Phyllobacterium zundukense: one gene and its partner. The protein of the gene in region 1 interacts with the protein of each later gene in a pairwise test. Links are inferred from orthologs where the notes say so. Each region holds a gene or a part of one and is shown on either strand. Other genes may lie near its edges. The genes, in order: BLM14_RS17030 and BLM14_RS04855.

Region 1 (17,210 bases):
CGCCGTCATCCTGCTGTTTCTCTGGATGATCGTGCCGCTTGTCATGACGCTGTACTTTTCGTTCCTGCGCTACAATCTGCTGATGCCGGGAACCGAGGAATTTGTCGGCTTTCTCAACTATCAGTACTTTCTGACCGACCCTGCATTCTTCACCGCACTCGGCAACACCCTGATGCTCGTCGGCGGCACGCTGCTGATCACCGTCATTGGTGGCATCCTGCTGGCGCTGGTGCTTGACCAGCCCTTCTTCGGGCAAGGCATCGTCCGGCTTCTGGTGATAGCACCGTTCTTCGTCATGCCGACGGTGTCTGCTCTCGTGTGGAAGAACATGCTGATGCATCCGGTCAACGGCCTGTTCGCATGGATCGCCCGCTCATTCGGGCTCCAGCCAATCGACTGGTTCGCCGAGCTGCCATTGTTCTCGATCGTCCTGATCGTTGCGTGGCAATGGCTGCCTTTCGCCACGCTGATTCTGCTCACCGCACTGCAATCGCTCGACGGCGAACAGATCGAGGCGGCAGAGATGGACGGCGCCGGGGCGATCTCGCGCTTCATCTATCTGGTGCTGCCACATATGTCGCGGGCGATCACCGTTGTCATTCTTATCCAGACGATTTTCCTGCTCAGTGTCTTCGCCGAAATCCTGGTCACGACCAATGGCGGTCCGGGCATCCAGACGACGAATATCACCTACCTGATCTATATGCAGGCGCTCCTGCAGTTCGATGTGGGCGGTGCCTCGGCCGGCGGCATTGTTGCAGTGATCCTCGCCAATATTGTCGCCTTCTTCCTCATTCGCCTCATCGGCAAGAACCTCGAGAGGTAGAGCCATGGCCCGCGCCGTCACCACACGACATAAGCTGACATTCACGATCCTCGGTTGGGCAATCGGTCTCCTGATCTTCTTCCCAATCCTGTGGACTTTCCTGACCAGCTTCAAGACGGAGGGAACAGCAGTCGCAACACCGCCGCAGTTCCTGTTCTTCGACTGGACCCTGGAAAATTATCACGAGGTTCAAATCCGTTCCGACTATATGAAGCACGTCACCAATTCCGTGGTGATCTCGGTGGGGTCAACGCTGATTGGCTTGGCTCTCGCCATCCCGGCGGCCTGGGCCATGGCATTTTCGCCAACCAAGCGCACCAAGGACGTCCTGATGTGGATGTTGTCCACCAAGATGATGCCGCCCGTCGGCGTTCTGGTGCCGCTCTATCTGATCTTCCGCGACTGGGGTTTGCTGGATACACGCCTTGGTCTTGTCGCGGTCCTGACCATGATCAACCTGCCGATCATCGTCTGGATGCTCTACACCTATTTCAAGGAAATACCGGGGGAGATCCTCGAAGCGGCGCGCATGGACGGCGCATCGCTGATGAAGGAAATTGTCTATGTGCTGACGCCCATGGCTGTGCCCGGCATCGCCTCGACCATGCTGCTCAACATCATTCTGGCATGGAATGAGGCGTTCTGGACACTGAACTTATCCGCTGCCAATGCTGCGCCGCTCACCGCCTTTATCGCGTCCTACTCAAGTCCAGAGGGCCTGTTCTGGGCCAAGTTGTCAGCCGCATCCACCATGGCGATTGCGCCTATCCTGATCATGGGATGGTTCTCGCAAAAGCAGCTGGTTCGTGGCCTGACCTTCGGCGCAGTGAAATAGGTTTTCAGGGAGGATTATTATGGGAAGTATTACGCTCCAAAAAGTATCGAAGTCATTTGGAACCACTGCGGTCATTCCAGAAATCGACCTTGAAATCGATGACGGTGAATTCGTTGTCTTCGTTGGTCCTTCCGGTTGCGGAAAATCGACCCTGCTGCGGATGATCGCGGGTCTCGAAGATCTGAGTGGCGGCAGGATCGTCATCGATGGCAAGGACATGTCCAATGAGGCGCCGGCGAAACGCGGTCTGTCGATGGTGTTCCAGTCCTATGCCCTCTATCCGCATATGAGCGTCTACGGCAACATCGCCTTTCCGCTGAAGATGGACGGGCAGGAGAAATCCGCCATCGACAAGAAGGTCAAGGATGCGGCGCATATCCTGAACCTGACCAATTATCTCGATCGCCGGCCGGGACAATTGTCCGGCGGCCAGCGCCAGCGTGTCGCCATCGGCCGCGCTATCGTGCGCCAGCCCAAGGCGTTTCTCTTCGACGAGCCGCTGTCCAATCTCGACGCAGCCCTGCGCGGAAATATGCGGCTCGAGATCAGCGATCTGCATCACCAACTGAAGACGACGATGATCTACGTGACCCATGATCAGGTGGAAGCCATGACCATGGCCGACAAGATTGTGGTGCTGAATGCCGGGCGTATCGAGCAGGTCGGCTCACCGCTTGAACTTTACCGCAGCCCGAGAAATGTCTTCGTGGCCGGGTTTATCGGTTCTCCACGCATGAATCTCATCGAGGGACAGGAAGCTGCCAAGCAAAATGCGACGACGCTGGGCGTACGGCCGGAACACGTGCGCATCACGAAGACCGAGGGTGCGTGGAAGGGCACAGTGGGAGTGACCGAACATCTCGGCTCCGACACCTTTATACACGTTCAGGTGGACGGGGTTGGCAAGATAACCGTGCGAACCGACGGCGATTTCAGCACCGAATTTGGCCAGCAGGTCTATCTCACGCCGGAGCCGGCACGGCTGCATCGCTTCGATGCTAATGGGCAGGCTATTTGATGACAACGAGTAATTGAAATGAACAGACTTGCAGGCAAGACGGCTTTCATAACGGGTTCGGCGCGCGGCATTGGCCGTACGTTCGCGGAAGCTTACATGCGCGAAGGCGCCGCCCATGTGGTGATTGCTGACATCAATCTGGAACGTGCACAGGAGACGGCAAAGGAACTTGGCAGCCAAGCACACGCGGTACGCCTTGATGTTACAAATCAGGCATCGATCGATGCAGCGGTCAAGGAAACCGTTGACAAGTTTGGCGGCATCGACGTGCTCGTCAACAATGCAGCGCTGTTCGATCTGGCGCCGATCGTCGAGATCACGCGTGAAAGCTACGACAAGCTCTTTGCCGTCAATTTCTCCGGCACATTGTTCACATTGCAGGCCGTTGCCAAGGCAATGATCGCCCGTGGCAAGGGTGGCAAGATCATCAACATGGCCAGCCAGGCTGGCCGGCGCGGCGAGCCGCTCGTGGCGATCTATTGCGCCACCAAAGCGGCGGTGATCAGCCTCACCCAGTCAGCTGGGCTCAACCTGATCGAGCACGGCATCAATGTAAACGCGATCGCGCCGGGCGTTGTTGACGGAGAGCATTGGGAGGGCGTGGATGCGCTTTTCGCCAAATATGAGAATAGGCCACGGGGCGAGAAAAAGCGTCTCGTGGGCGAAGCCGTTCCCTACGGGCGCATGGGCACCGCAGAAGATCTGACAGGCATGGCGATTTTCCTCGCGAGTAGCGAGAGCGATTATATCGTCTCCCAGACCTACAATGTCGATGGCGGCAATTGGATGAGCTGACGTTTCCCGCGCCGCGGCAAGAGCGGCGCAGGCGCATCTTACATGAAAAGAGGGGTTAGGCCCGATGACTGTTAAACTCTCCAAAGCCACGCTGCAGAACCTGCCGAAGAATGTCGGCGTCCCCAGCTATAGCCAGTCCGATCTGAAAGCCGGAATCATCCATTTCGGCATCGGCAATTTTCATCGCGCGCATCAGGCAGTTTACCTCGATGAATTGTTCAATGCCGGGTCAGATCATGAGTGGGGCCTTGTCGGTGCTGGCGTTCTCGCCTCCGACGAAACAATGCGACAGAAGCTGCAGGCGCAGGATTGGCTGACGACTGTGGTCGAGCAGGATAGCGGCCACAGGACTGCGCATGTCACCGCGTCGATGATCGACTATCTGCAGCCTGGAGACACCGCAAATACCATCGCGCGCCTCGCCGATCCAGAAATTCGCATCGTATCACTGACGATCACGGAGGGCGGTTACTTCATCGATCCGGCATCGGGTGTGTTTAATCCAAAGCATCCGGCAATCATTTTCGACGCCGCCAATATCAAAGACCCGAAGACCGTCTTCGGCCTGATCCTCGCCGGTTTGATGCGTCGTCGCGGCGAGGGCACCGCGCCATTCACCGTGATGTCCTGCGATAATATTCCGGGCAACGGCCATGTGACCAGCGATGCCGTCAGCGGGCTTGCCGCGTTGATCGACCCGAATTTGGCCCAATGGGTTAAGGACCATGTCGCGTTCCCCAACAGCATGGTCGATCGCATTACGCCTGCAACGACAGACCGGGAGAGGGGACTGCTTGCGACGGATTTCGGTGTCGAGGATAACTGGCCAGTCTTTTGCGAACCATTCAAGCAATGGGTATTGGAGGATCATTTTCCGGCGGGACGCCCGGCCCTGGAGAAGGTCGGTGTGACCTTCGTCAAGGATGTCGCGCCCTTTGAACTGATGAAAATCCGCATTCTCAACGGCGGCCACGCGGCCATCGCCTACCCAGCATCGCTGATGGATATCCATTTCGTGCACGAGGCCATGGAAGAACCGTTGATCCGCAACTTCCTGACGAAGCTCGAACGTGAGGAGATCATCCCCGTTCTGCCGCCGGTGCCGGGCACTTCCTTCGACGACTATCTCGACCTTATTGTGAAGCGGTTTTCCAATCCGAAGATCGGCGACACCATTCAGCGCCTGTGCCAGGATGGATCCAACCGCCAGCCGAAATTCATCCTGCCGACGACAGCGGACAGGCTGAAGGCGGGAAAAGGCATAACTGGACTTTCGCTGGTTTCTGCGCTCTGGTGCCGATTCTGTGCCGGGACGACCGATAGCGGCAAGCCGACGAACTATCTCGATGCAAGCGCCGAGCGATTGAAAGTGGAAGCTTTGAAGGCAAAGGGCGATCCGAAGGCATTTCTGGCAATGACCGATATATTCGGCGAAGTCGGTGTATCGCCGATTTTCGTGGAATCATTCTCGCGAATCCTGCGGACCCTGTGGGACAAGGGCGCGCGCGAGACTTTGAAGCTTTACCTTGCCGACAAGCTCTGAAATGGCAAAGCCCGCTCTTGTCATTTTCGATTGTGATGGTGTCCTTGTCGACAGCGAACCCATTTCCATTGCTGTCCTGCTTGAGATGATCGCCAAGAGCGGGACCACATTGTCCGAGGATGACGCCTATGACCGGTTCCTCGGACGCAGCATGACAACAATCAGCAAGATCTTGCATGAGGAATATGGCTTTGCTGCAAGCGAGGCAGACCTCGACGAGATGCGCGCCAACCTCTTTGCCCGTTTCGAGCTGGATTTGAAACCCATTCCGGGCATTGCTGAAACGCTACGCGCACTTGATGTGCCGCGATGCGTCGCCTCGTCGAGTCAACCGGACCGCATTCGCTTGTCCCTCAAACTCACGGGGCTGCTCGATCTTCTCGATCCGCACATCTTCAGCGCCACCATGGTCAAACGCGGCAAGCCGGCGCCGGACCTCTTTCTGCTCGCGGCAAAGACCATGAAAACTTCACCGAAGGATTGCGTCGTGATCGAAGACAGTCCCGCCGGGATTGAAGCGGCGAAAAGTGCGGGGATGCGGGTCTGTGCCTTTACCGGCGGTACGCATTCGCGCGGCGGACGGTTGGAGGCGGCCCTTGCGTCTCTTAAGCCAGACCGTATATTCAACGACATGTTGCAATTGCCCCGCTTGCTCAGAGATCTTTCGATAACTTCACCCTGATGGCCAGCTGATGCGATTTTCTGCGCTTCCGGTGCTCATGGACGCTGACTTATCAGGTTGAATTGTCAAAAGGCCTCACATGACAGCAAGTAATATCGAAAGTTCGTTGATGCCGAAATTCGTCTGTGCGGTGGATGTTGGAACAGGAAGCGCCCGTGCGGGCATTCTCGATGCGACGGGAAATCTTCTTGGCCGCGTTGAGCATCCGATTTTGATGAACCGTCCGCTTGCAGATCATGCAGAGCATGATTCAGAAGATATCTGGAAGTCGGTATGCATAGCGGTACAGGGCGCCATCGCAGCATCCAAAGTCGATCCATCCGATGTTGTCGGCATCAGCTTTGATGCCACATGTTCACTCGTTGTACGCGACGAGGATGGCATGCCGCTGACGGTCTCGACGTCGGGCGAGCAACGCTGGGATACGATCGTCTGGCTTGATCATCGGGCTCTGAACGAGGCAGATGAATGCACGGCAACGGGCCACAGGGTACTGAGCTATCTCGGCGGCGTGATGTCGCCGGAAATGCAAACCCCCAAGCTCATGTGGCTGAAACGGCATCTGCCGGATACGTGGAACAAAGCCGGCTACTTCTTCGACCTCGCCGATTACCTGAGCTGGAAAGCTTCAGGCTCACTTGCTCGCTCGCAATGCACTCTGACCTGTAAATGGACATATCTCGCGCATGAAAGCGAAGGCTGGCAGCCGGACTATCTTGAGACGATCGGCCTGGAGGACATGATAGCACGTGGGAACCTCCCTGATCATGCCAGCCCGATGGGTGCATTCGTCGGTACGTTGACGGTCGATGCAGCCAAGGCTTTGGGACTAACCACCGCATGTCACGTCGGGGCTGGGCTGATTGATGCCTATGCCGGTGCGCTCGGCGTTCTGGGCGGCTTTGCCGGGGACCTTTCGGAAATCGACCGGCACCTTGCCCTGATCGCGGGCACTTCAAGCTGCCTGATGGCGCTGTCGCAGGAGCCAATTTCCTTCAGTGGCGGCTGGGGCCCGTATTATGGCGTGGCCCTGCCGGATTGCTGGCTGAGCGAGGGCGGCCAGTCGGTGACTGGCGCCTTGCTGGATCATGTCATTCGCTGGCACGGCGCAGTCGGTGAACCAAACACGGCGATGCACAAGAAGATCACCGACCGGGTAATGGAATTGCGTGAAAAGGAAGGGCTCGATCTGGCCGGCAGGCTGCACGTTCTTCCTGATTTCCATGGCAACCGCTCGCCACTTGCCGATCCGCATGCGGTGGGCGTCATCAGCGGTCTCACGCTGGACGCGTCATTCGACAGTCTCTGCCGACTCTATTGGCGTACTTGTGTGGGTATTGCGCTCGGCGTGCGCCATATCCTCGATGCATTGAATGACAAGGGTTATGCCATTGACACCATGCATGTTACAGGCGGGCACGCGAAGAACCCGCTACTGATGGAGCTCTATGCCGACGCAACGGGTTGCACGGTGATCACCTCCGCCGCAGAGGATGCAGTGTTGCTCGGTACCGCCATGGTGGCAGCAACGGCGGCGGGGGTTTACGCTGATTTGCCTTCAGCCTGTATTGCTATGAAACAGGGTGGCCGTCCACGCCAGCCGGACCAAACAGCACGCAAGCGCTTTGATCGCGACTATCGCATTTTCCTCGAAATGCATGCCCAGCGGAAAGTACTGGACACGCTTCAATAAAGTTTAGTGAGCCTCATCCCAATTGTGCGCGGCGCGCGCATCGACGTGCAGCGGTACGGACAGTGAAATCGCAGGCATGGCGGCGTTCTCCATGACCGCGCGAATGACCGGAATTGTCGCCTCCACCTCCGCTTCCGCCGTCTCGAAGATCAGTTCGTCGTGCACCTGCAGGAGCATGCGCGCCGAGAGTTTCGCTTCGTCCAGGGCTGGCTCCATGCGTACCATGGCGCGGCGAATGATATCGGCGGCCGAACCCTGGATGGGCGCGTTGATCGCGGCGCGTTCGTTAAATGCCCGGTGTTGCGGATTAGATGAACGAATCTCCGGATAGTGCGCGCGCCGCCCGAAGATTGTCTCGACATAGCCGTGCTGGCGAGCAAACGCTTTTGTCGATTCCATATAGTCCTTGATGCCGGGGAAGCGTTCGAAGTAAGTGCGGATGTATTGGCCGGCTTCCTCGCGCGGAATGGACAGCTGATTGGCGAGACCGAAGGCTGAGATGCCGTAGATGATACCGAAATTGATCGCCTTGGCGCGGCGACGTACTTCGGAAGGCATATCCTTGACCGGCACGCCGAACATTTCCGATGCGGTCATCGCATGAATGTCGATGCCGTCGGCAAAGGCCTGAGTCAGCTGCGGAATTTCGGCGACATGCGCCAGGACGCGCAATTCGATCTGGCTGTAATCGGCGGAAATCAGCTTGTTTCCGGGCTCGGCAATGAAGGCGGTGCGAATCTTGCGGCCTTCGCTGGTGCGCACCGGGATGTTTTGCAGGTTTGGCTCGGATGAGGAGAGGCGTCCCGTAGAGGTTGCCGCCATGGCGTACGAGGTATGCACGCGCTTGGTACGTGGGTTGATATAGCCCGGCAATGCGTCGGTATACGTGGATTTGAGCTTGGTCAGCTGACGCCAGTCGACGATCTTGCGCGGTAGCTCATGGCCTTCGGCGGCAAGGTCTTCCAGCAATTGGGCCGAGGTGGACCATTGACCGGTCTTGGTTTTGGAACCGCCGGGAAGACCCATCTTCCCAAAAAGGATATCGCCCATCTGCTTCGGCGAACCGATATTGATCTTTTCGCCGGCCAGCCGGTAAATCTCTTCCTCGATGGCGGCCGCCGACTGGGCGAGGTCGCCGGACAGGCGCGAAAGGATCTGGCGGTCGACGGAAATACCGCGCTCTTCCATGCGTGCAAGCACGGGTATGAGCGGCCGTTCCAGCCGCTCATAGACCGACACCAGCCCATCGGCGACGAGACGTGGCTTCAATAGCCGCCAGAGGCGCAAAGTAACGTCGGCATCTTCGGCCGCATATTCAGTAGCGCGCTCGATCGCGACCTTGTCAAACGTAACTGACGACTTACCTGAACCAATCAGGTCCTTGTAGGCGAGGGGCTTGTGTCCCAGCCAACGGTCACAAAGATTGTCCATGCCGTGGCTGCCTTCGCCGGCATCAAGCACGTAGGAGATCAGCATCGTGTCATCGAGCGGGTGAAGATCGATGCCGTGACGATGCATGACGAGCCACTCATACTTCATACTATGTGCGATCTTGAGGACCGAGCGGTCTTCAAGAAGTGGCTTCAGCATGCGAAAGACGTCACGCTCGGGTATTTGATGCTCCACCAGTCCACCCCCAAGGAGGTCGCCCTCACCAGACTTGTGGTTGATGGGAATGTAGGCAGCGCGTCCTGGTCGCGTGGCGAGCGATAGACCGACCACTTCGGCTTGCATGGGATCGGCCGAATTGGTCTCAGTATCAAAAGTCACGATGCCGGCAGCCAATGCTTCGTCGATCCAGACCTGCAGCGTCGCAATATCGCGAATAGTTATATAAGCGCTTCGATCGAACTTCGCGGCAAGCGTCTCGTCGGTACGCGATTTGGCAAGGTCAGCAGGGGTTGCGGCTACATTCGATGCAGATTGCTTGGGCGAACCGACCGCCAGATTTGTTTCTGCCGATGCTTGACGGCCAGGAACTTGCTCATCGGCCGGCGCCACTTCAACGTCAGGTCCATGGGCCTCGGCCACCGCTTCGATCTTCAAGCGTGCCGGTTCAATCTCACTCGCATCGACGCCCGTTGCTTCGGCAGCGCGACGGGTCAATGAATTGAATTCCATGGTCTTCAAAAAGCCGATGAGCTTTTGACCGTCTTGGGGCTCCAGGCCGAAGTCCTCGATACCGACGTCAATTGGCGTGTCTTTCTTCAGTGTCACCAGCTGGCGCGAGATACGTGCCTGATCCGCATATTGAAGGATGTTCTCGCGCCGCTTTTGCTGCTTTATCTCGCCAGCGCGGGCAAGAAGCGTATCCAGATCGCCGAACTCCTCCAGCAATTGCGCCGCGGTTTTCGGTCCGATACCCGGAATGCCGGGTACATTGTCAGTCGAATCGCCAGTCAGCGCCTGTAGGTCGATCATCTTTTCGGGCGGAACGCCCCATTTCTCGATGACGTCCGGAATACCGATCTGCTTGTCCTTCATGCTGTCATACATCGACACGTTCGGTGTGATGAGCTGCATGAGATCCTTGTCGGACGAGATAATCGTCACCTCAGCGCCGGCTTCCTCAGCCATACGGGCGTAAGTAGCAATCAGATCGTCGGCTTCATAACCTTCCTTTTCGATGCAGGGCAGGTTGAATGCCTTCGTTGCCTGGCGGATCAATCCGAACTGCGGGATCAGGTCTTCCGGCGGTGCCGAGCGGTTCGCCTTGTATTCAGGATAGATTTCCTTGCGGAATGTATGCGACGAATAATCGAAGATAACCGCGAAATGCGTCGGCGTATCGCGGACCGATGTGTCCCTCGCCTCCCTCAGCAGCTTCCACAGCATATTGCAGAAACCAGAGACCGCACCGACCGGCAAACCGTCCGATTTGCGTGTCAGTGGGGGGAGAGCATGGTAAGCCCGAAAGATATATCCGGAGCCGTCGACGAGGAAGAGATGATCACCTTTTTTCATGGGCGATAGGATTAAATGATGATCTGCAAAAAGGGAATGACATGTCTTTCCGTTTCACCAGAAGATGCATTGGATTTAAGTTTATCCTGACACAGACGCATCACACGTTTGTTACAAAGATGTAATGTCGAGTGCCCTTGAATTGCCACGGTTTGCCCCCCAAATCCAAGGTGTCGACGTTAGATCGACGTCCGGGTCAAAAGGCTCGTCCCCCGCCTCACCCCGGACAGCGGCCAGCCTCATCCCCCTCTCCAGGGCTGACCGCAAATGAGTGTAGTGATCTGGTCGCCTGTGGTCCCCCCGCCACGGCGACCATTTCTTTTGTGAGCCAGCCGCTGGCACTTTTTTGTGCCGCCGCCGCCAAAATGCGCTAATAAGAATTCCCTTCATGAGTCCCGGTCCAAAGAAATCAGGAAATACCATGCCAGCTCTCGAACCTGTTTTGAACGCGATTGATACCAACCTTGACAACAGCCTGGAGCGGCTTTTCGACCTGCTGAAAATCAAGTCCATCTCGACCGATCCAGCTTTCAAGGCCGAATGCCGCAAGGCTGCCGAGTGGCTGGTCGCCGATCTGAAATCGATCGGTTTCGAGGCTAGCGTGCGCGACACGCCGGGGCACCCGATGGTTGTTGCCCATCACGACGGCCCGAGTGCTGGTGCCCCGCATGTCCTGTTCTATGGGCATTATGACGTTCAGCCGGTCGATCCATTGGAATTGTGGGAGAACGACCCGTTTGCCCCGGCAATCAAGGATGTTGGCAACGGCCGCAAGATTCTTACCGGTCGCGGTACTTCCGATGATAAGGGCCAGTTGATGACCTTTGTCGAAGCCTGCCGCACCTACAAGGCAGTGCACGGCCAACTGCCTGTGAGGGTCTCCATCCTGTTCGAAGGCGAAGAGGAGTCAGGCTCGCCATCGCTCAAGCCGTTTCTTGAAACCCATAGAGATGAACTGAAGGCGGATTTTGCTCTCGTTTGCGACACCGGCATGTGGGACACTCAAACGCCGGCCATCTCTGTCGGTCTGCGCGGTCTCGTTGGCGAGGAAATCGTGATCAAGGCCGCCGATCGCGACCTTCATTCGGGTCATTTCGGCGGGGCTGCCGCCAATCCGATCCACATTCTCACGAAGGTCCTTGCCGGTCTGCATGATGAAAATGGTGCAATAACAATCCCGGGCTTCTATGAGGGTGTCGATGAGACGCCTACCCAGATTTTGCAGATGTGGAACGGGCTGGGTTCGACGCCAGAAAATTTTCTCGGCCCCATCGGGCTTTCCATTCCTTCGGGCGAAAAAGGCCGCTCCATCCTCGAATTGACCTGGGCACGCCCGACTGCCGAGGTCAATGGCATTACTGGCGGCTATACCGGGCAGGGGTTCAAGACGGTCATTGCGGCTCAGGCTTCAGCGAAAGTGTCGTTCCGCCTCGTGCACAAGCAGGATCCCGCGAAGATTCGCGAAGCTTTCAGGGCGTTTGTTCGCGAACGCGTTCCAGCCGATTGCTCTGTGGAGTTCCACGAACACGGAGGTTCGCCAGCCATCCAGCTCTCCTACGAATCGCCATTGCTCACCAAGGCAAAAAACGCCTTGAGCGACGAATGGCCGAAACCGGCTGTACTGATCGCCATGGGGGGGTCGATCCCGATTGTTGGCGACTTCCAGCATATGCTCGGCATGGAATCGCTGCTCGTCGGTTTTGGTTTGGAGGATGACCGGATCCATTCGCCCAACGAAAAATATGAGCTGAACTCCTTCCACAAGGGTCAGCGGTCGTGGGCGCGCATTCTTGCTGCGCTTGCCAAGTAATCAGAAGAGATAATCCGATGGCCATCCGCTTTCACCGCAATGATCTTCCAGACCTGAACCACTATCAGGTTGATGCTGTCGCAATCGACACGGAGACGCTGGGACTTAATCCGCATCGTGACCGACTCTGCGTCGTGCAAATCTCACCCGGGGATGGTTCGGCGGATGTCATTCAGATCGAAAAGGGCCAGAAGGCAGCGCCCAACCTGGTAACGCTTCTTGGTGACGATGCCATCACCAAGATTTTCCATTTCGGCCGCTTCGACCTTGCCGTACTGTTCCATACCTTTGGCGTCATGCCGAAGCCGGTTTTCTGCACCAAGATCGCCTCGCGTTTGGTGCGTACCTATACTGACCGGCACGGATTGAAGGAAATTTGCAGCGAATTGCTGGATATAAACCTCTCCAAGCAGCAGCAATCGTCAGATTGGGCAGCGCCGGAGCTGTCGCAAGCGCAGCTTGAATATGCCGCGTCCGATGTTCTCTATCTGCATCGTCTGCGAACAATCCTGCAGCAGCGGCTGGATCGCGATGGGCGTGCCGAGGAGGCTGCGGCGTGTTTCGAATTCCTGCCCACCCGCTCCAAGCTCGATCTGATGGGCTGGGCGGAGCAGGATATATTTGCGCATAGTTAAGGTAGACGACTGGCCACTATTCTGCCGACGCCAATGCCTCCCTGCGAACAGGAGGGCTATCGATATGGGCCCATTGTGGCCGTTTGAACAGAAATTGCCCGTAGCCACTCCATTGGATAAGTCCGTACAGGATGACTGGGCCGAGCACCCCGCTGATGACGGTCAAGAGCGAAATCGTACCGATATCTGTGACGACACCGCTCTTGAGCAGAATAGTGCGGGCAAGCGCCATTGGCAGGAAAAAGGCGAGGTACACGACGATCGAATGCGCACCGAGCCAGCGCAGTGGCGTCACGATCTTTTTCCATGAGGAAAGGGAGCCGGCGATCAGCGCGGAGACCGATACGATGGCAAGGGCCCCAGCGGCGCCGGTAGCCAGCGAGATCAAGGGTACACTGCTCCAGCCGCCAAGCCCGCCCGATGTATAGCTCTCTCGCGGTATCCAGGCGGCAAAAGGCTCAGATGCAGGATGAAACACCAGCCAACCATTGACGAGAGCCCAGACGCCAAGAATGCCCAACGCTGTTTGCGGGCGTTGCCGCAGCCAATCGGCAAGCCGGAAAATCATCGGGGCAAAGGCGTAGCCGGCAAAGAAGTAGACAAAACGGCTGCAGAATTCGTCAATGACCAACCAGCCGGTGTGGATAGGCAATGTTTCGAGAATTGCAGCAATGATCAGAATTAGCCAGACATTGACACCCTTGAGAAGGCGCGTGACGACGAAGAACACTGGCAAGAGATAGATGAACCATAGGGTGCCGAAGGGCTGGATAAAGGCCAGAAGATAGGCGGAGAAGGCACTGCTTATACCGCTTTCCGCAACGATGCCCGGTGCCTTGAACAGGAACTGGATGGTCAGCCAGAGCATATAGAAATAGCCGAAGTGCACGATCTTGCGATCGGCGTAGCGCAGCCAGGGACGATCAATCACGAGACCCAGAAACAGGCCCGATATAAGAAAAAAGTCTGGCATGCGAAAGGGCTGCGCGAAAGCGACGACAGCATGCATCCAGCCACGTGCTCCGGCTTCGTTCTCTACGCCGAGAACCGAATGCATCATTACGACAAAGATTATGCAGATGCCTTTGGCAATATCGACCCAGTCGACGCGCGTCTTTTCGCCGGTGCTCATCGCTCATTGTCCCCAAACCAATTTCCCTTTGATACGGGAAAATGGAAAAGAGGAAGTAAAATTCGGGTGATGATTGACCTGGAAATGGCACCAGGGCCCGGAAAACAAAAAAGCCGGGCAAAGAGCCCGGCGAATTGTGAACGCTAATGCGTCCAGAGGGGAACACGCAACGAGCGAAAAATGGGAGGAGAACCGCTCGTTACGCAAGACTGAAAATAGAGCTCCCCCCGGCTCTTTTCAAGAGCTGCAAGATAATATTTTACGCGCGCGAGCATTTTTTGTCTGCGACGACCAATTTGGCCTGGTTTTAGCTGGCTGGCTGCGCAGTCTGACCGGAAAACTCCTGCATATCCTTGCAGACGCCATGGCCGCGAAGCTGACAGCCGCCGAGGCGATACTGGGCCTCCGCGGCAGGTGCAGGATTGAGGCGTGCAATGGCGCCGCCGCCGCAACCGCTCAAGATCGCCATCAGACCCGCAAGAACAACAAGACGCATTGGTTCACTCCGTGATTGTTGCGGTCAGACTAGCGTTGCCGGACGCTTTTCTCAATCAGGCGACGAGGTCCGCTCGCAATCCAATAAACCGGGCTTTAACCGCACCTTAAATCGCCGCATTTACCCTGCAACGGGTCGCGGATCATTCTTGCGGCTCATTTGGGGCGGGATTTCTTATCAATGGCACCACGCGACAGGGGCAGACAACGCATCGAGCCGGGGTTCAGTTCAGACCGCCGTTCGGGCGATGATTTGCGCGCGGATCCGGAGGACAGGCCAGTGGCGAAACGCAAGACCGCACGCAAAACCAGCAAATCAAAACGCGGCAGGTCCCGCCGTGGCAATGGCGGCGGCGGGTTTTTCAGCCTGTTGCGACGCATGGTCTACTGGTCATTCGTATTGTGCATCTGGGGCGGTATTGCCGTGGCGGGCACCGTCATCTATTTCGCGGCAAAGATGCCGCAGACGACCACCTGGTCGATCCCCGATCGCCCACCCAACGTCAAGATCGTTTCGGTGGAAGGCAATCTGATCGCCAATCGCGGTGCCTCCGGCGGTGAATCGATCAGCTTGCACGACATGTCACCTTACTTGCCTGAGGCGGTGGTCGCGATCGAGGATCGCAGGTTCTACTCGCATTTCGGCGTCGATCCGATCGGTTTTGCCCGTGCCATGGTTGCCAACGTCATGTCAGGACGATTGGTGCAGGGTGGCTCGACCATAACACAGCAGCTGGCCAAGAACCTGTTCCTGACGCCGGATCGTACGATCGAGCGCAAAGTGCAGGAAGTCATGCTTGCCCTGTGGCTGGAGCAGAAATACACCAAAGACCAGATTCTGGAGATGTATCTGAACCGGGTCTATCTTGGCTCGGGCTCCTACGGTGTTTCCGCTGCGTCCCGGCGCTATTTCGACAAATCGGCCAAGGAAGTCACGTTGCCGGAAGCGGCTCTGATCGCCGGGCTCCTTAAAGCGCCATCACGGCTGTCGCCCGCGCGCGATCCGAAAGCTGCCAGTGAACGCGCGCAGCTTGTTCTCGCTGCCATGCGCGAACAGGGCATGATCGGCGACAAGGAGCTGAACTTCGCGATGAAGCAGCCGGCAACGCGTGCGGCTTCCTATTGGAGCGGTTCGGAGCAATATGTGGCCGACCGGGTGATGGAAGAACTGCCGGCTCTGATCGGCGATGTACGCAATGACGTCATTGTCGACACGACGGTCGATCTTGGGTTGCAGAAACTCGGCGAGGCATCAATCCGTGACCTGATCAGCAAAAACGGTGAGAAGCTCAACGTTTCGCAGGGAGCGATGGTTTCGGTTGACGGCACTGGAGCTGTGCGAGCGCTCATCGGCGGTTACGACTATGCCAACAGTCAATTCGACCGCGCAAGCGAAGCCAAGCGTCAGCCGGGCTCGGCCTTCAAGCCGTTCGTCTACCTCTCGGCGCTGGAGCAGGGCTTTACACCCGAATCCGTGCGCAATGACGCGCCAATTCGCATAGGCAACTGGACGCCCGGGAACTACAATGGCAAATATTTCGGCAAGGTCACACTCGCCGAGGCGCTGGCACGCTCGCTGAATTCGGTTTCTGCGCAGCTCGTCATGGAAGTCGGGCCAAAAACGGTGGTTTCGACTGCGCATCGTCTCGGTATCGAATCCAACCTTACGTCCAATGCCTCGCTGGCGCTCGGAACATCAGAAGTCACTTTGCTCGAACTGACCGACGCCTTCGTGCCGTTCGCCAATGGCGGTTACAAGGCGCCGGTCCACATTATCCGCCGTGTGACGACCAATGAGGGCAAGGTGCTCTACGAATTCAAGAGCCCGGCGCTGAATCGGGTCATCGACCCGCGCAATGTCGGCATGATGAACGCAATGCTGCGACAGACCGTGGAAAGCGGCACGGCGACCAAGGCAAAATTTGGCTGGCCTGCAGCCGGAAAGACCGGCACCAGCCAGAATTTTCGCGACGCCTGGTTCATCGGCTATACGTCAAACCTGACAACCGGCGTGTGGTTCGGCAATGATGACGGCAAACCGACAAAGAAAATTACCGGCGGTTCGTTGCCTGCCATCGCCTGGAAGGATTTCATGGTCGCCGCGCACAAGGGCGTGCCCGTGACGCAACTACCGGGCGATTACCAGCTGCGCCAGCAGGTCAATGATGGCAATGATATCCTGCCCGGATCCGGCATCGATCCATCGGTACCGGCAGCCGAGGGTGTTCCTTCCGCGCAGCTTAATCCAACTGGCCCCATGCCGCAGGTCGATCTTGGCGATCAGACAGGCTCGACCCGTCCGGTGCCGCCGGCGAATGTTGGCGGCAATGGTGGTCAAAAAGGCCGCAAGACGACGCTGTTTGATCTGATCATGGGAAACTGATCGCTCCGGTCAGCTGGTCAGCGTGCGTTTCACCGCCGATTTCCAGCCTGCAATTTTGGTCTTGCGGGTTTTCTCGTCCATTTTTGGGGTAAACCGTGTATCGCGTTCCCAGGTTTTGGCGAACTCACGGCGGTTCGGCCAGATGCCGGCTTTTGACCCGGCTAGCCAGGCGGCGCCAAGCGCTGTTGTTTCGAGAATGACCGGACGATCCACGGGCGCATCCAGAATATCGGCGAGACGCTGCATGGTCCAGTCAGACGCAACCATACCGCCATCAACCCGCAGCACGGTTTTCGTATCGGAGGATTTCCAATCCTTGCGCATGGCATCGAGCAGGTCGCGCGTCTGGTAAGCAACCGATTCAAGCGCTGCACGCGCAAATTCCGCTGGGCCGGAATT
Region 2 (5,068 bases), 2.4 Mb from region 1 along the record:
ACGTTCTGCACGATGTGCCGACCGGGCGCACCGATTTTGGCGACCACTTCTTCGCCGGCAAGACGTGCTGTCATGCACGAGCACTCGCCGTGCAGTTTCAGTTTGGTCAGGCGATAATCGGCACGCGCATTTTCGCCGAAACTCTTGATGTGCTCGACGCCTGCTTCGCGTGCCAACGTCTCCAGCAGCTTGAAGTGCTTGTCGTCGCGATTGAGCAGCGCGTAACCGCCCGGCACAAGCCCTTCGAAAATCTCCCCCTTGGCGGTGGCGATTTCCTGAAGGTTCTTGAAATGGCCGAGATGCGCCGGTGCGATCAGGGTAATCAGTGCAACGTGAGGGCGAACCATCTTGACCAGCGGGCGGATTTCATCGGCGTGGTTCATGCCGATCTCGAACACTCCGTAATCCGCATCTGCCGGCATACGGGCCAGCGTCAGCGGGACACCCCAATGATTGTTGAAAGATGCAACCGATGCATGCACCTTGCCGACTTCGGAAAGCACATGCCGAAGCGCTTCCTTGGTCGTTGTCTTGCCGACAGAACCAGTCACGGCAATGATCTGCGCATGAGAACGCTCTCTGGAGGCAATGCCAAGCCGTGTCATCGCGGCCAGGACGTCGTCGACGACAATCATCGGCGCCTTCAGCTTGCCAAGAGCGGGCAATTTGGCCTCGGCGACCACAAGAAGGGCCGCACCTGCAGCAACAGCCGCGGTTGCATAGTCATGGCCGTCGAGCGCATCCCCCTTGATGGCAAAGAATGCCTCGCCCTGGCGCAACGTGCGGGTGTCGATTGAAATGCCGGTAATTCCTTCAGGCAGCTTGCCGACGGGTCTACCATTCATGGCTTCGATCATCGCTTCGGAAGTCCAGAGCAGACTCATGCGCCGCTCTCCCGTGCGAGCCGGTCCTTCAGCGCCTGTCCAACCTCGGCATGGTCGGAGAATGGCAGGACGACATCTCCGACGGTCTGCCCCTCCTCGTGGCCCTTTCCGGCAACGATCAGCGTATCACCCGATTTCATCATGGCGACGGCTTCGCGGATTGCTTCGCGGCGGTCCGGGATTTCGCGGGCACCGGGTGCCGCGGCCAGAATCTCGGAGCGGATTGTGGCAGGCACTTCCGAACGCGGATTGTCATCAGTCACGATGACGACATCGGCAAGGCGAGTGGCGATTTCGCCCATCATCGGACGCTTGCCCTTGTCGCGGTCGCCACCACAGCCGAACACCACGATGACCCGGCCCGTGGTGAACGGCCGGACGGAGGCCAGGACATTTTCCAGCGCATCGGGTTTGTGGGCGTAGTCGACATAGGCGGGCGCGCCGTCCTCGGTGGCACCGACGAGATCGAGCCGCCCAGGCGCACCCTTGAGCCGCTCCAGACCGCGCATCGCGGCCGCAGCGGGCACACCGGTCGCAATGGCAAGACCTGCCGCGACCAGTCCATTGGCCACCTGGAAGTCGCCCGCAAGCGGCAGCGTGATCTCATAAATTTCGCCTGCAATGTGCACTTCCACATGCTGGCGGAACCGCTCGTGCTCGACGCGCTTCAGCGTGATGAAGTCACCCTTGCGGCCAACCGTCAAAACCGTGCAACCGGCTTCGGTGGCAGCGGCAATGGTCGGCTTGGAGAATGGATCATCGGCGAAAATGACCGCCGGCGCTCCCTTCGGCAGCAATTCTGTGAAGAGGCGCAACTTGGCGGCGTGATACTCCTCGACGGTTGCATGGTAGTCCATGTGATCGCGGCCGAGATTGGTGAAGGCACCGGCAGAAAGCCTGACCCCGTCGAGACGGCGCTGATCAAGACCATGGGATGACGCTTCCATCGCAGCGTGAGTCACGCCTTCTTCGACCAGTTCGCGCAGCAATTTATGCAGTTCGACCGGATCTGGCGTTGTCAAGGAGCCGTAGTCGTCACGCTTGGGGGATACAACGCCGGTGGTGCCGATGCTTGCCGAAGCGAAGCCCGCCTGCGCCCAGATCTGGCGCGTAAAAGAGGCAACCGAGGTTTTGCCACTGGTCCCGGTAATGGCGACCATTACATCCGGCTGGAGTTTGTAGAAGCTGGCCGCGGCCAATGCCAGAGTGCGGCGAGGATCGTCGACATAGATAATTGGAAGCGCAATCTTGCCGAGCTTCGCCCCCTTGGACGTAACGATAACAGCGGCGCCGCGGGCCGCCGCATCTGCGGCATAGGTGCCACCATCGGCCTTGGAGCCCTTGAGAGCCGCAAACAGAAATCCGCGCTGAACCAGCCGGGAGTCCGACGTCAAGCCATTGATCGTCTTCTCTCCGAGTTCGGAGATAGCCAAGGCAGGAATGCCATTCAGATCTTTCAGTTTCATGGCCGGACTGGAACCCATTTTCAAACGTTCTTCTTCATATAGGTCGTAAATTCATCGAGTCTGCTCGCAATGCGCATCGTTTTGAGTCGAATCTGCGGCATTAGATCGAATTACGACCAAATCGACCCGTTCTGCCGCAGGGAATTCGTGGACAAGGTCAAGGGGTTTGGCGAGACCGATGTTTATCCATCGGGCGACGCCGAAGACCGCAGGATTTGGCCCGAATTCACCCGGCCCTTCGGGTTTCCGGCTGGCGGACACCCACTTTATCAGGCGGCGTCGTCCGATGGGAACGCATCGGCCTCGCCACCTTCCGCGTGGATTGTCTCGCCATCCGGGAAACAGAACTGCGTCCATTTGGTCGGAATTCGCTCTAGTCATCAAACGTCACCATCATTGGAGCAGATTCTTGTTCTTCACCGAAATCAGGCTTCACGCCGAGAAATGATGCGGACCGCCGGATGATATCGGCAACCATCGGGGCAGCGTTAAAGCCAGCCGTAGCACCAACTTTACCTTCCTCGGCCTTCGGTTCGTCGATGATCGTCAAGACAACATATTCAGGCTTGTCGATCGGAAATGCTGCAACGAAAGCGTTGAACCGCACATCGCTTGAATAACGGCCATTGATGACCTTTTCCGCGGTACCCGTCTTGCCACCGACACGATACCCGGGAACTGTCGCCCGGTTACCGGAACCACCAGAGCCTTTCTCAGCGTTCAGACGATAAAGATAGCGCATGTCCTCACTGGTTTTTTCACTCACCACCTGCTTTGCCACCTTGTTGGCATCTTCGATCGTGCGTGGCAGGAAGGTGGGCTCTATGAGCTTGCCGCCATTCATGAGCGCGGCAGCGCCAACAGCTGTCTGCAGCGGCGTCGTCGCCATTCCGTGACCGAAGGCGATGGTGATGGAGTGCACCTTCTTCCACACTTTTGGCTCCATCGGGCGCGCGACTTCAGGCAGTTCCGTGGTCATGCGATCCAGAAGACCCATGCGATGCAGGAATTCGCGATGGCCCTCAATGCCAACAACGTCCGCTTCCTTCGCCGAACCAATATTGGAGGAGTAAATAAACACCTCCGGCAAGCTCAGCGTACGGTGCTTGCCATGAAAATCACGGATCGTCTGGTGCCCGATGGTGATCGGGCGGCTGGCGTCGAAGGTGCTGTTCAGATTGACCTTGCCAGAATCAAGTGCCATCGCCGTCGTAAAACTCTTGATGGTCGACCCCATTTCATAAGTGCCCGCCGACATACGGTTGAGGCGGTCTTTATCGAGCGCATTGAACGGGTTGTTTGGATCGAAATCCGGCGCTGATGCCATGGCCAGCACTTCGCCGGTGCGAACATTGATCACCACAGCGCCCGCCGCGATAGCTCGGTAGCGCTGCATCGCACTTACGACGACATCGCGCACGACATGCTGGACGCGCAGATCGATCGACAAGCGCACCGGCTCAAGCGAGCGACTGTCGGCAAGACCGACATCGCGCAGGTCCGACAGACCCTGCTCGTCAATGTATTTCTCCATGCCGGCAATACCCTGGTTGTCGATATTGACGAGACCAAGGATGTGGGAGGCAGTGGGGCCCCCAGGATAGAAACGTGACTTTTCGGTCCTGAAACCGATACCTGGAATGCCGAGCGCCATGATCTGGCTTTTCTGCTGCGGTGTTAGCCCGCGCTTGAGCCAGGCAAAACCCGAACCGCTCTTGAGACGGCTGTAAGTTTGTTCGAAATTGAGATCCGGCAGAACCGTCGAGAGCAGTTCCACAGCTTCATCCGGATCGATGATCTTGCGTGGTTCTGCATAAAGCGAGGCGGTTTTGATATCGGTCGCGAGGACCTCGCCATTGCGATCGAGAATGTCGGGACGCGAAGCGAGCACAGCGCCGGTCGGGCCATTATAGCCTGTCGTATCTTCCTGCATGCCATAATAGACGAGGCGGCCGCTGATGACTCCATAAATGCCCATGAAGCAGGCCATCGCCATCAGCACGCGGTTGCGTGCGCGATTGCCCGATTTCTTCTTCCTGGCGTCGAGCGCAAAGGCAGGGGCAGTGCCCGCTTCCAGTCCAGCTTTCTTCCGTTTGATCCAGATCCCAGCCATCAATAGAGCCCCGCTCCCTTTGGCACTGCATTCGGGACAATTCGCTTGGCCGGCTTTGCCGCCGCCTTCGGTTTGTCGATGCTGCCGGTCATAGTCGTGTCCGGTTTGACTGTCTTGCCCGCATTTGCTTCTGTGATGATATTGGCAACATCATCGAAGCCCTCCGACACAGGCTTCGGCTGGGGCAAATCATTGATATCGACGATCTGTTGGGCTTCGACCCCCTGCAGGTCCAACTGCCCCTGGAAAGATTCAACCAGTTTCTGCAGGCGATTTGGCTGGGTCAGCAGGCTCCAGTCCGCTTTGAGCAGATCGATCGTATCCTTTTCATCCGTGATCATGCGCTCGAGTTTGCTGACCTGCGCCATCTGCTTTTCAGCGTCGTGCTTGATCTTGTAGGTCACCGCGGCGGCCGTAATCATCAGTCCGATCAAAATGATGTCGAAGGTACGCAGCACGGATCAGCTCCTCGCCGTTTCATGGAAAACCGGAAGATTGGGCAAGCCGTAGATCGAGTGATCTTCGGCGAGCGGCGGATGGTCCGTGCGGACACCGGCACGCAACTTCGCCGAGCGTGCGCGGGGATTTCGCGCGGCTTCTGCTTC

What was found.
Region 2: the proteins of BLM14_RS17030 (region 1) and BLM14_RS04855 interact in binary tests that used the Escherichia coli proteins (3 or more experiments, as listed by UniProt). The link is inferred for Phyllobacterium zundukense from one-to-one orthologs.

What each region holds. Positions count from the first base shown.
Region 1 is NZ_CP017940.1:3,401,355-3,418,564, reverse strand. What follows is about bases 14,247-17,210. They hold BLM14_RS17030 (transglycosylase domain-containing protein), read left to right. Parts: upstream 14,247-14,609; coding sequence 14,610-16,811; downstream 16,812-17,210. Other genes in these bases: glpK (glycerol kinase GlpK), read right to left, coding at 16,821-17,210; BLM14_RS17035 (hypothetical protein), read right to left, coding at 14,247-14,429. Outside these bases: BLM14_RS17095 (carbohydrate ABC transporter permease), read left to right, coding at 1-826; BLM14_RS17090 (carbohydrate ABC transporter permease), read left to right, coding at 831-1,661; BLM14_RS17085 (ABC transporter ATP-binding protein), read left to right, coding at 1,681-2,679; BLM14_RS17080 (L-iditol 2-dehydrogenase), read left to right, coding at 2,698-3,474; BLM14_RS17075 (mannitol dehydrogenase family protein), read left to right, coding at 3,539-5,017; BLM14_RS17070 (HAD family hydrolase), read left to right, coding at 5,019-5,699; BLM14_RS17065 (FGGY-family carbohydrate kinase), read left to right, coding at 5,809-7,392; polA (DNA polymerase I), read right to left, coding at 7,396-10,356; BLM14_RS17050 (M20/M25/M40 family metallo-hydrolase), read left to right, coding at 10,778-12,166; BLM14_RS17045 (ribonuclease D), read left to right, coding at 12,184-12,801; BLM14_RS17040 (acyltransferase family protein), read right to left, coding at 12,818-13,933; more of BLM14_RS17035, read right to left, coding at 14,241-14,246. UniProt on the Escherichia coli protein: Cell wall formation. Synthesis of cross-linked peptidoglycan from the lipid intermediates.
Region 2 is NZ_CP017940.1:1,002,806-1,007,873, reverse strand. Bases 2,094-5,068 are described here. They hold BLM14_RS04855 (peptidoglycan D,D-transpeptidase FtsI family protein), read right to left. Parts: upstream 4,464-5,068; coding sequence 2,724-4,463; downstream 2,094-2,723. Other genes in these bases: rsmH (16S rRNA (cytosine(1402)-N(4))-methyltransferase RsmH), read right to left, coding at 4,925-5,068; ftsL (cell division protein FtsL), read right to left, coding at 4,463-4,921; BLM14_RS04860 (UDP-N-acetylmuramoyl-L-alanyl-D-glutamate--2,6-diaminopimelate ligase), read right to left, coding at 2,094-2,350. In the rest of the region: BLM14_RS04865 (UDP-N-acetylmuramoylalanyl-D-glutamyl-2,6-diaminopimelate--D-alanyl-D-alanine ligase), read right to left, coding at 1-884; more of BLM14_RS04860, read right to left, coding at 881-2,093. UniProt on the Escherichia coli protein: Essential cell division protein that catalyzes cross-linking of the peptidoglycan cell wall at the division septum. Required for localization of FtsN.